DNA from 3 places in the Streptomyces sp. NPDC034037 genome. Region 3 is predicted to be linked to each of the others. Evidence: riboswitches for the same ligand, from Rfam matches in the RefSeq annotation. Region 3 holds a riboswitch; each other region holds the start of a gene.
The links. A riboswitch is a leader RNA that binds a small molecule or an ion and turns the genes downstream of it on or off. The one in region 3 is predicted to bind cyclic di-AMP.
Positions count from the first base shown of each region.

Region 1: linked by a shared signal. The riboswitch ahead of ACZ516_RS17805 (transglycosylase family protein) and the one ahead of ACZ516_RS11895 (transglycosylase SLT domain-containing protein) in region 3 are both predicted to bind cyclic di-AMP.
Region 2: linked by a shared signal. The riboswitch ahead of ACZ516_RS32265 (M23 family metallopeptidase) and the one ahead of ACZ516_RS11895 (transglycosylase SLT domain-containing protein) in region 3 are both predicted to bind cyclic di-AMP.

Region 1 is NZ_JBVISC010000004.1:579,571-583,173, reverse strand. It holds gene eno (phosphopyruvate hydratase) at 1-1,111, opposite strand, end outside; gene ACZ516_RS17805 (transglycosylase family protein) at 1,417-2,142, opposite strand; cyclic di-AMP (ydaO/yuaA leader) riboswitch at 2,147-2,335, opposite strand; gene ACZ516_RS17800 (LysM peptidoglycan-binding domain-containing protein) at 2,531-3,598, opposite strand.
Region 2 is NZ_JBVISC010000013.1:117,613-121,215, reverse strand. It holds gene ACZ516_RS32270 (GntR family transcriptional regulator) at 149-835, opposite strand; gene ACZ516_RS32265 (M23 family metallopeptidase) at 1,025-1,828, opposite strand; cyclic di-AMP (ydaO/yuaA leader) riboswitch at 1,842-2,002, opposite strand; gene ACZ516_RS32260 (M16 family metallopeptidase) at 2,286-3,603, opposite strand, start outside.
Region 3 is NZ_JBVISC010000003.1:288,817-292,419, reverse strand. It holds gene ACZ516_RS11900 (SMI1/KNR4 family protein) at 1-142, shown strand, start outside; gene ACZ516_RS11895 (transglycosylase SLT domain-containing protein) at 384-1,136, opposite strand; cyclic di-AMP (ydaO/yuaA leader) riboswitch at 1,142-1,298, opposite strand; gene ACZ516_RS11890 (RidA family protein) at 1,831-2,226, opposite strand; gene ACZ516_RS11885 (helix-turn-helix transcriptional regulator) at 2,362-3,351, shown strand.

The DNA of each region.
Region 1 (3,603 bases), on a different contig from region 3:
CGTCCTCGGTCTCGCCGGAGCGGTGGGACATCATGCACTTGAAGCCGTTGCGCTGGGCCATCTCGACGGCGTCCAGGGTCTCGGTCAGCGAGCCGATCTGGTTGACCTTGACGAGCAGGGCGTTGGCCGAGTTCTCCTCGATGCCGCGGGCCAGGCGCTCGGGGTTGGTGACGAACAGGTCGTCGCCGACGAGCTGCACCTTGTCGCCGAGCTTCTCGGTGATGGCGTTCCAGCCGGCCCAGTCGTCCTCGAACAGCGGGTCCTCGATGGAGACGAGCGGGTACGAGGCGACGAGCTCCTCGTAGTACTCGGTCATCTCGGCGGCCGAGCGGGACTTGCCCTCGAACTCGTAGGAGCCGTCCTTGTAGAACTCGGAGGCGGCGACGTCGAGCGCGAGCGCGATCTGCTCGCCGGGGACGTAGCCGGCCTCCTTGATGGCCTCCAGGATGAGGTCGAGGGCGGCGCGGTTGGAGTCGAGGTTCGGGGCGAAGCCGCCCTCGTCGCCGAGGCCGGTGGCCAGGCCCTTGCTCTTCAGGACCTTCTTCAGCGTGTGGTAGACCTCGGTGCCCCAGCGCAGCGCCTCGGAGAACGACTCGGCGCCGATCGGCGCGATCATGAACTCCTGGATGTCGACGTTGGAGTCGGCGTGCGACCCGCCGTTGAGGATGTTCATCATCGGCACGGGCAGCAGGTGCGCGTTCGGGCCGCCGAGGTAGCGGAACAGCGGCAGGTCGCTGGCCTCGGAGGCGGCGTGCGCGACGGCGAGCGAGACGCCGAGGATGGCGTTGGCGCCGAGGGAGCCCTTGTTGTCGGTGGCGTCCAGGTCGAACATGGCCTGGTCGATCAGCCGCTGCTCGGTGGCGTCGTAGCCCACCAGCTCCGGGCCGATCTGCTCGATGACGGCGAGGACGGCCTTCTCCACGCCCTTGCCGTGGTAACGGTTGGGGTCACCGTCACGGAGTTCGATGGCCTCGAAAGCACCGGTGGAGGCACCGGACGGGACGGCGGCACGACCGGTGCTGCCGTCGTCGAGGCCGACCTCGACCTCGACCGTGGGGTTGCCTCGGGAGTCCAGGATTTCCCGGGCTACGACGACGTCGATGGACGGCACGAGCATCTCCTTCTGGGATGTGACGCGTTTACGAGAGCCGCTTCGGCCCTGCGTCTCCTGAGCCTAACCGGCCCGGAGCCTTCGGCCAGCCGACCGCCCGTCCCCTGGGACGGACAGTCGCGCAAACAGCCGGGAAACGGGGCGTAAGCCCACGTTTTCTACTCGCTGGTAGCGAACAGGCGGGGCGGGTGTGCCGCGGACATGCCCCCGCCCCGGTGCGTACGGGGGTACGCGCACCGGGGCGGGGAGCCCGTGGGGACGGGGCGGGCGGCCGTGCGTCCGCGGCGGGCACGGCCGCGGGCGGGTCAGCTGAGGTGGAGCTGCTGGCCCGGGAAGATGAAGTCGGCGTTGTCGATGATGTCGCCGTTCAGCTTGTAGATCTTCTGCCAGCCGCCCTTGACGCCGTGCGCCGCGGCGATCTTGGACAGCGTGTCGCCGGTCTTGACCTTGTACTCGCCGTCGCCCTTCTCGACCCGCTGGCCGGTCGGGGTCTCGACGGTCTTGCGCGACTCGGTCTGCGGCGCGGGCTGCGGCTTCGGGGCCTGCTGCGCCCGCTGCTGGGGGGCGGCCTGCTGCTGCGTCTGCTGCGGCTGCGGCTTGGTCTGCTGCTGGGGGGCCTGCTGCTGCGGGGCCTGCTGCGCGCCGCCGCCGTTGTACGCGGCGCCCGAGAGGCCGACGCCGCAGCTCGGCCAGGCACCCTTGCCCTGGCCGGCGAGGACCTTCTCGCCGATCTCGATCTGCTGGGCCTTGGAGGCCTTGTCGGCGGTGGGCGCGTACTTCGTGCCGCCGTACGCGGCCCAGGTGGAGGGCGAGAACTGCAGACCGCCCTGGTAGCCGTTGCCGGTGTTGATCGACCAGTTGCCGCCGGACTCGCACTGGGCGACGGCGTCCCACTCCTGGCCGGTGGCGGCGCTGGCCGAACCGGTGGCCATCAGCGGGGCGGCCACGGCGGCACCGGTGACACCGGCGAGCGTGACGACACGGGTGGCCTTGGACGGACGGCGGTGCTTGCCCTTGCTGGAAAACAGCATGAGTTCATCCCCTCACCGACGCCTGCGAGGTGAGCTGTCGGGTTCGGGCCAGTGAAGTTGCCCGGTCGCACCGACTTCGATGCGACTTCACCCCAAGCCGGTCCCGTTCGCGGCGCTCCCTCGCGGAAGCCCCAACGTCCGGACCCGGCACTTACCTTGGGTCCCCCGCTCCTGCCCACGGCGCTCGAAGCGACGACTGTTCCCGTCCGGCCGTTGGCAGGATTCGGCGTACCGACCGGCGGGGCCCACGAGTGGCGGGCGATGACGACCGTAGTCACGCGATCGCCACAATTTCAAAGACGATCAGGTCTTCTGAGACCCATCTCTCACTTGCGCCAATGCGGACATACAGTTGCGAAGCGCCCGGCGGACGCTTCGTCAACTACCGCTACTTTTCGCCCAAATCGAGGCTCTGACCGGGGAGAATGAGATCCGGGTCGGCTCCGACGGTCTCCTTGTTCTCGGAGTACAGCTCGTGCCAGCCGCCCTTGACGTCCAGGTCGTCCGCGATGACCGAGAGGTTGTCCCCGGAGCGGACCTCGTACGTCCCGTCGGCGACCTTCTGGGTGCGTTCACCGCCGCGCGAGGCGTGCCGGCCGGTGGGACCGCCGTCGCCGTTCCGCGCGTCGGCTGCGGAGGTCTCGTCCGCGTCGCCGGCGCGGTGGCGGCCGGTGGCGGAGCCCTCGGAGGCGTCGGCAGGGTCGGAGGGGTTCTTCGGGCCGCGGGAAGTGCCTGCCTCGGCGCCGGACTTGTCCGCCTCGGACGCCCCGCCCTTGCCGTCCGATGTGTCCGCGGCGTCCGTACCGTCGTGATTCTTGTCTCGGGAGGCGCGGTCCGCTCCGGGCGTGTCGCCCGCGCGGTCGGAGGGCTTCCGCTTGCCTGACGTGCCGTCGGAGGCGTCGACGGAACCGGCGGCCTTCCCGGCCGCGGACTCGCCCTCACCGGCCTTCTCGCCGGTCTTCTCCCGGGCCTTGTCGCGGGCCTTCTCGTCCGAACCCTTGCCACCTGTGCCGCCGGCGCCCGACGCGTCCGAGGGCTCGGGGAGGATCGGGTCGCCCGGGTCCACGTCGGCCGCGGCGCCGCCGTCGGTGAGCCCGGCGATCGGCCCGCAGCTCGGCCAGGCCTTCGGGCCCTTGGCGTCCAGGATGTCCTCCGCCACGGCGATCTGCTGCGACTTGGAGGCCTCGTCGGCGCTCGGCGCGTAGTTCAGGCCGCCGTGCTGCTCCCACGTCTCCTGGGAGAGCTGGAGCCCTCCGTAGTAACCGTTCCCGGGGTCGGCGCTCCACTCGCCGCCGCTCTCGCACTCGGCGAGCTTGTCCCACGTCACCGTCTCGGCGGCGCTCGCGCTCGTGGCCCCGAGGAGCGGGATGGCGATGGCTGATCCGGTGACTCCGGCCGCGACGATGAGGGCCGGGGCCTGGCGGGGGCGTCGGTGACGACCATTGCCGGAGAGCATGCGGT
Region 2 (3,603 bases), on a different contig from region 3:
TCGGTGTGATCCGGCGCGTGCGGCGCGTGCCCCGCGTTCCAAAATTCACGCAGAATTGATGTCCCCGAATAGCGCCGCCCCGAGTAGATGTCCCCGAATAGCGCCGCCCCGAGTAAAGGCGCCCTACGACTTGTATACGGCACGCGCGTTAATTCCGAAGGCTCACCGTGTTGACGGGATGTTGCGGCTCCCTCACACGGCCCGCGCTCGCCGAACGGCGCAATCGGTGCGCGCCCGCGGTCCGCTCCATGTGGTCGCAGGTGAGCGCCCTGGCCCGCTCGCCGTCCCCGCGGCCCACCGCGTCCACGATCGCCGCGCGCTGCGCCCACGCGTCGAACGGCGCCGCCGGCGGCTCCACCACGTACATCCAGGCGATCTTGTGCCGGAGCTGGGCGAGCAGCGCGATGAGGCCGGGGCTGACGGAGGCCTGGGCGAGCGTCTCGTGGAACCAGCCGCTCAGTGACCGCAGATCCTCCCCTTGCCCCCGCCGCGCGCGCTCCTGGCCGAGCCTGACGAGGCCGCGCAGGACCTTGAGGTGCGCCTCGGTGCGGCGCCGGGCCGCGCGGGCGGCCGCGAGCGGTTCGAGCAGCATGCGCAGTTCCAGGAGGTCGGCCGCCTCCTGCTCCGTGGGCTCGGCGACGCAGGCGCCAGCGTGTCGGCGCGTGACGACGAACCCCTCGGCCTCCAGGGTGCGCAGTGCCTCGCGCACCGGAACGCGCGAGACGCCGTAGCGGCGGGCCAGAAGCTCCTCGGTGAGCCGGCCGCCCCTTTCATGGACACCGGAGACAATGTCGTCCCGGATGGCCGTGCACACCGAATGCGCGGGAATACGCATGACCGGACCTCCGCCTTAATCCCCGCGAAACGCGGTCGACCGACGCTCGTTCGGCAACTCTATTGCAGAGTGCCGGAATTACCGACGGCGGGCCGCAATCCATGGATATCTTTTGGCCAAGCGCGGAAGGACCGGAAAAGCGCGAAGGCCCCGGCTCGCAGGAGCCGGGGCCTTCGGTGTGCCGGGAGGTCAGACGTTGACGCCGTGCGAGCGCAGGTACGCCACGGGGTCGATGTCCGAGCCGTACTCGGGGCCGGTGCGGGCCTCGAAGTGGAGGTGCGGGCCACTGGAGTTGCCGGTGGAGCCCGAGAGGCCTATCTGCTGGCCCGGGGTGACCGTCTGACCGACGGTGACACCGAGCGAGGACATGTGGCCGTACTGGGTGTACGTGCCGTCGTTCATCTTGATGACGACGTTGTTGCCGTACGCGCCGCCCCAGCCGGCCTCGACGACGGTGCCCGCGCCGACCGCGTGGACCGGGGTGCCGGAAGCGGCGTGGAAGTCGACGCCGGTGTGGCTGCCGGAGGACCACATGGCGCCACCGGTCTGGTAGCCCGTGGAGACGTACGAGCCGGAGATCGGGGAGACGTAGGCGTTCAGGCGCTTGCGCTCGGCCGCGCGGGCGGCGCGCTCCTTGGCCTCGCGCTCCTCCTTGGCCTTCACCTTGGCCTCGGCCTCGGCCTTGCGCTTGTCCTCGGCGGCCTTCTTCTTGGCGGCCGCTTCGGCCAGCTTGGCGGCGGCGGCGTCCTCGGCCGCCTGGCGCTGCGCGGCGGCCTGGGCGTCGATGGTCTCGGCGAGCGAACCGCCCACGGAGATCGCCTGGGTGAGGCCGGTGTGCTCCACGGCCCCTTCGTCGACGGCGGCGAGCGCCGGAGCGGCCATGCCGCCGATGACGCCGGTGGTGGTCAGCGCGGCGACGCCCGCGACGTTCGCGGTCGTGCGGGTGAGGCGGCTGGGACGACGGTGCTTCCCGGTGGCACGGGTGAACGCCATGAAGCGGCTGATCCTTTCCTTCCTTCTCGCCTACCGGGTTAGCTGACGGGTTCGGAGCAGGAAGGTCTCCTACGAGCCCCTCACCTGACGGCAAGGTGCCCGATTCACCCCAAGGGACTGTGGGTCCCCGGCTCCCCTGGCTCGCGCCGTACGGGGACTCGGCGATGACTGCCCGGTGCCGCGGGTGCGACGTGGTGTGTGACGGACAGCCGGATCGAAGCTAAGCGCCCCCTCTTTCAATCGACAAACGGATCGACACTTTTGTTGCGCACGCCACACGGCAGACGGGCAACCGCCACACAAAGGCGGACATATGAGGCCCCGGCGACCGAACCGGTCACCGGGGCCTCGAAACGCGCTGATTCCCGCTCAGCCGCGGCTCACATTCGGCCACAACCTCTGGTCAGCCACAGCCTCTGGTTCAGCCGCAACCTCTCGTTCAGCCGCAACCTGTCGTTCAGCCGCTGACCACGCTCACCTCGCCGATGCCGAGCGCCCTGACGGGCTCCTCGATCTGCGCGGCGTCGCCGACGAGGATCGTCACCAGGTGGTCCTCAGGGAAGGCGCTCACGACGGCCGCGGTGGCCTCCACGGTGCCGGTGGCGGCCAACCGCCGGTACAGCTGTGCCTGGAAGTCGTCCGGCAGGTTCTGCTCGACCTGGTCGGCGAGCGTCGCGGCGACGGAGGCGGCCATCTCGTACTTGAGCGGGGCCACACCCACGAGGTTCTGCACCGCCACGTCGCGCTCCGCGTCCGTCAGGCCCTCCGCGGCGAGCGTGCGCAGGACCTTCCACAGGTCGTCGAGCGCGGGGCCCGTGGAGGCGGTGTCGACCGATCCGCTGATGGCGAGCATCGCGGCGCCCGTGCCGTCCGGAGCGGACCGCAGGACCTGGCTGAACGCCCGCACTCCGTAGGTGTATCCCTTCTCCTCGCGCAGGACGCGGTCCAGCCGGGAGGTGAGGGTGCCGCCGAGGCAGTAGGTGCCGAGGACCTGGGCCGGCCAGACCCGGTCGTGCCGGTCCGGGCCGATGCGGCCGATCAGGAGCTGCGTCTGGACGGCTCCGGGGCGGTCCACGATGACGACGCGGCCCGTGTCGTCGGCGGTGATCGGAAGGCTGGGGCGGGGCTCCGCCGTGCCGCCCGTCCAGGTGCCGACGGTGTCCGCGAGCACGGCGTCCAGATCGGTGCCCGTGAGGTCGCCGACGATCACCAGGGTGGCCGTCGCGGGGCGGACGTGCTTCTCGTAGAAGGCGCGTACGGCCGCCGAGTCGATGGCGCTGACCGTCTCCTCGGTGCCCTGGCGGGGCCGGGACATGCGCGTGCCGGCCGGGAAGAGCTGCCGGGAGAGTTCCTTGGCGGCGCGGCGCGCCGGGTTGGCGGCCTCGTGCGGGATCTCGTCCAGGCGGTTGCGCACGAGGCGCTCGATCTCGCTGTCCGCGAAGGCGGGGGCGCGCAGGGCGTCCGAGAGCAGGCCGAGCGCCTTCGGGAGGCGGGAGACCGGGACTTCGAGGGAGACCCGGACGCCGGGGTGGTCGGCGTGCGCGTCCATCGTGCCACCGCAGCGGTCGAGCTCGGCGGCGAACTCCTCGGCGGAGTGCTTGTCGGTGCCTTCGTTGAAGGCCCTCGCCATGATCGTGGCGACGCCGTCGAGCCCCTCGGGCTCGGCGTCCAGGGGCGCCTCCAGGTGCACCTCCACGGCGACGACCTGCTGGCCGGGGCGGTCACAGCGCAGCACCGTGAGGCCGTTGGGCAGGGCGCCTCGCTCGGGGGCGGGG
Region 3 (3,603 bases):
CTACCGCACGCTCGGCGTGCGGCTGCCCGAGAACGTCGAGCGATCGCTGTTACGGCACAACGGGTCGGGACTCACCGACGTCATCCCGTCCATGTACGCGCTCTACAGCGTCCCCGCCCCCGTGGATCGCCGTCATGGGTGACGGTGAGGAGTGGCGGGCCGTCGATATGGACACCGACTTCCCAGGGACATTGGTCTGGGCGGATGTGAGGGGTTGAGGGATGATTCGCCCCAGTTCGATCCGTTCCTTGGAGTGGCCGGGTGATCCGGTTCGCACTCGGCGGGCCGGGCGCAAACGGCCGGGCCGGCCGGTCCGGGCCCCAGTGGAACGAGCCGCCCGGCGGGTGATCCGCCGGGCGGGCGGTCTGCGTGGGGGATGAGGGCTAGTACGGGCCGTTCACGTTGTCGATCGAGCCGTACCGGGCGGCCGCGTAGTTGCAGGCGGCGGTGATGTTGGCGACGGGGTCGAAGCTGTCCAGCGACGTGCCGGGCACGTGGTACGCGGTGAACGTGGGGCCGATGACCTGCAGGAGTCCCTTGGAAGGCGTGCCGGCGACCGCGTTGACGTCCCAGTTGTTGATGGCCAGCGGGTTGCCGGAGGACTCACGCATGACGTTGCGGTGAATGCCCTCGTAGGAACCGGGGATGCCGTGCTGGGCCATGATGTCCAACGACTCCCTGATCCAGCCGTCGAGGTTGTCGGGGTAGGTCTTCTTCGCGGGAGCGACGGCGGGCACGGCCTCACGCGCCGAGCGGTCCGCCCGCTCGGCGGACGCCGGGGAGGCGGCCGGCTTCTTCGCGGGCTCGGCCGCGCCCTTCGCGCCGAGAGTGAGCTTGAGACCCGGGTGTATCAGCTTCGGGTCGGCGCCGAGTACGCCGCGGTTGTCCTCGTAGAGCTTCTTCCAGCCGCCGCTCAGGGAGTGCTTCTGGGCGATCTTGGAGAGGGAGTCGCCCGCGACGACGACGTAGGTCCTGGAGTCGGCGGCCGGCTTGGCGGGGGCGCCGGCCTCGGCCGCGCCGGCGCTGGTGGCACCGAGCACGGGGAGGACGAGCACGGCTCCGCCCGTTCCCGCGGCGGCGATGCCCCGGTTGAGCGAGCTGGACTTGGGGCGGCGGTGCTTTCCTTTTGCGGGCATGACGAAACGTTCCTCTCCGTCGCCTGCGAGGTGAGCTGTCGGGTTCGGACGGGAGCTGTCCTGGCGCGTGGGGAGCGCGCCTTCACCCCGAGCCGATCCGGAATCCGGATCGGCGGCTTACCTGGGTCCCCCGCTCCTGCCGTGGATGAGTGAGTGGAAGGGTTTCCGGACAGCGGCAGGATTCGGCGTTCCGTCCGGATTGACGGTGACATTAAGCGAGAGCGCCGGGCCGGAACAAGGTCGGAATTCACACTGGCGAATCCGAAGAGACTTCCCTGGGAATTTGATCTCCCCGACTCTTTGATCGTTAAAGTCAACTCGCTTTGCGGGGAACGGGAGTAAGTGTGGGGGGCTACGCGATCATCCTCTGTCGGCGTGACACATTTCACTGAATCGGCAGGGAGGAACCAGCGTTTAACGCCGCAAAGAGTGTCTTAAATTGCACATCTGCGACCAAAGTAGCGACAGGTCTAATTGCTGCGCAAAGATGGACATATTGAACCCCTTGGGGGCGGCACTGCCCCGGCATGGCGCAGGGGGTTCATCACGCCTGCTGCCATGAAAGGCCTGTCTTCCTGATGGCAAAGCAGTCCAGCCTGTCCACCGGTCACCGATTGCCTGCGGGAATGAAAACTGCTCGTGCCGGATGGACCGACACGAGCAGGAGAAGCGGTGAATTGATGGTGAGGTCACGTCATGAAACGGCAGTTCCTTCGAGTTCGACCATCTGACCCGGGATCGCCAGCCGTGTCACCCCGAGCATCGTGGTGGCCGGTGCCACTCCCGCCACGCCCAACCGCGAGGCCAGCAGCCCGTAATGAGGGAACAGCAGATCGACGTCCGTGGTGTAGACGTTGAGCCGGACAAGGTTCGCGAGGGACATGCCGGCCTCGCCGAGCACGGCCTCCAGATTGTCGAGGCTCAGCGTCAACTGTCCGGCCATGTCACCCTCGTGTTGAGGCTTGCCGTCACCGTCCATCGCGGTCTGCCCGGAGCAGTAGAGGGTCCGGGTGTGCCCGCTGACGAGTTCCCCCTGGTTGAATCCCATCTCCACCGACCACGTCACGGGATTGACCGCTGTTCGTTCCACTGCCACATCAGCTCCGTTCGACTGCACGGGAAATACGGACATCCGTCGGCGCCGGCGCTGCAGCCGACGTCGGTGCCCCGGAGCCTGTCAACGAATCACGACACCCTCGGTCATGTATTCGATAGGGTCTGCCGCATGCGCGCCGATCGACTGGTCTCGCTGGTGCTGATGCTGCGTCAGCGCGGTCGGCTGACCGCGGACACACTCGCCCGTGAGCTGGAGGTGTCCACCCGTACTGTGCTGCGCGACATCGAGGCGCTGTCCGCGGCCGGGGTCCCGGTCTTCGCGGAACGCGGCAGGCACGGCGGGTTCGCGTTGTTGCCCGGTTTCCGGACGGAACTCATGGGGCTGAACCACGACGAGGCCGTGGCCCTCCTGGCCGCCGGACCGGGGCGCGCGGAGCGGGTGTTCGGCCTCGGCCCGGCGCGCGCCGCCGCCTTGCGGAAAGTCGTCGACGCGCTGCCCGAAAGCCATCGAGCCCCCGCGAGCGACGCGGCCCGGCGCTTCCTCGTGGAACCGGAGACGGACCTGCTCCCAAGCCGGTCGGACGCCGAGAAGGTGCCGGCGGCGGTGATGGCCGAGATCCGGCGCGCGGTGCTCGCCGGGCACAAGCTGCGCATCCACTACGCGGCCACGGACCAACCGCCGCGGTGGCGCACGGTGGACCCGATCGGCCTGGTCACCGTGCGGGACCGGGGCTACCTGCTCGCCACGCGATCCGGCGCGGACCGCAACTACCGGCTGTCCCGGGTCTCGGTCGCCGAGGAACTCCCCGAACCGGCACAGCGGCCGAACCAGGTCGACCTGGAACGGATCTGGCGGGAACGCTGCGCGCGGTTCCTGTCCGACGGCCACCTCACCGTGCCGCTACGGGTGAATCCGCGCCGGCGCGAGGAGTTGCTGAACACGGCCGTGGCGGTGCGCGCCGCTGACCCCGGCCTCCATCCCGACCTTGAAGGGTGGCTGCGGCTGGAGGCGACGTACCAGGACCTGCGCCATGCCGAGTGGGCGCTGTGGCAGCTCGGCACGGATGCGGAAGCCTTGGCCCCCGCGGCCTTGCGCGCCTCCCTGCGCGACCGCGCCGCCGCGATGGCCGCGCGTTACGCCGAGTCCCCGGAGTCCTAGGTCGGACGCCGGCCACAGCCGCAAACCAGTGGGACAGCCACGCGTCCGCCGCCGTGGCGGCCTGTTGAGCGGCTCGTCCCGCCGGGAAACGTGAGTGGAGTACTCCTCCGCGAAGCCCCGCAGTGTCACCCCGGCCTCGGCCAGTGAGCGGCGCTGCGCGTCGAAGGACTGCCGGACGACCGAGGCGCGGGCGCATCCAGCAACAAAAGGCCGAAGCCGTGCCGAGGGCAAGCCGCCCTTGTTCGCCCCCAG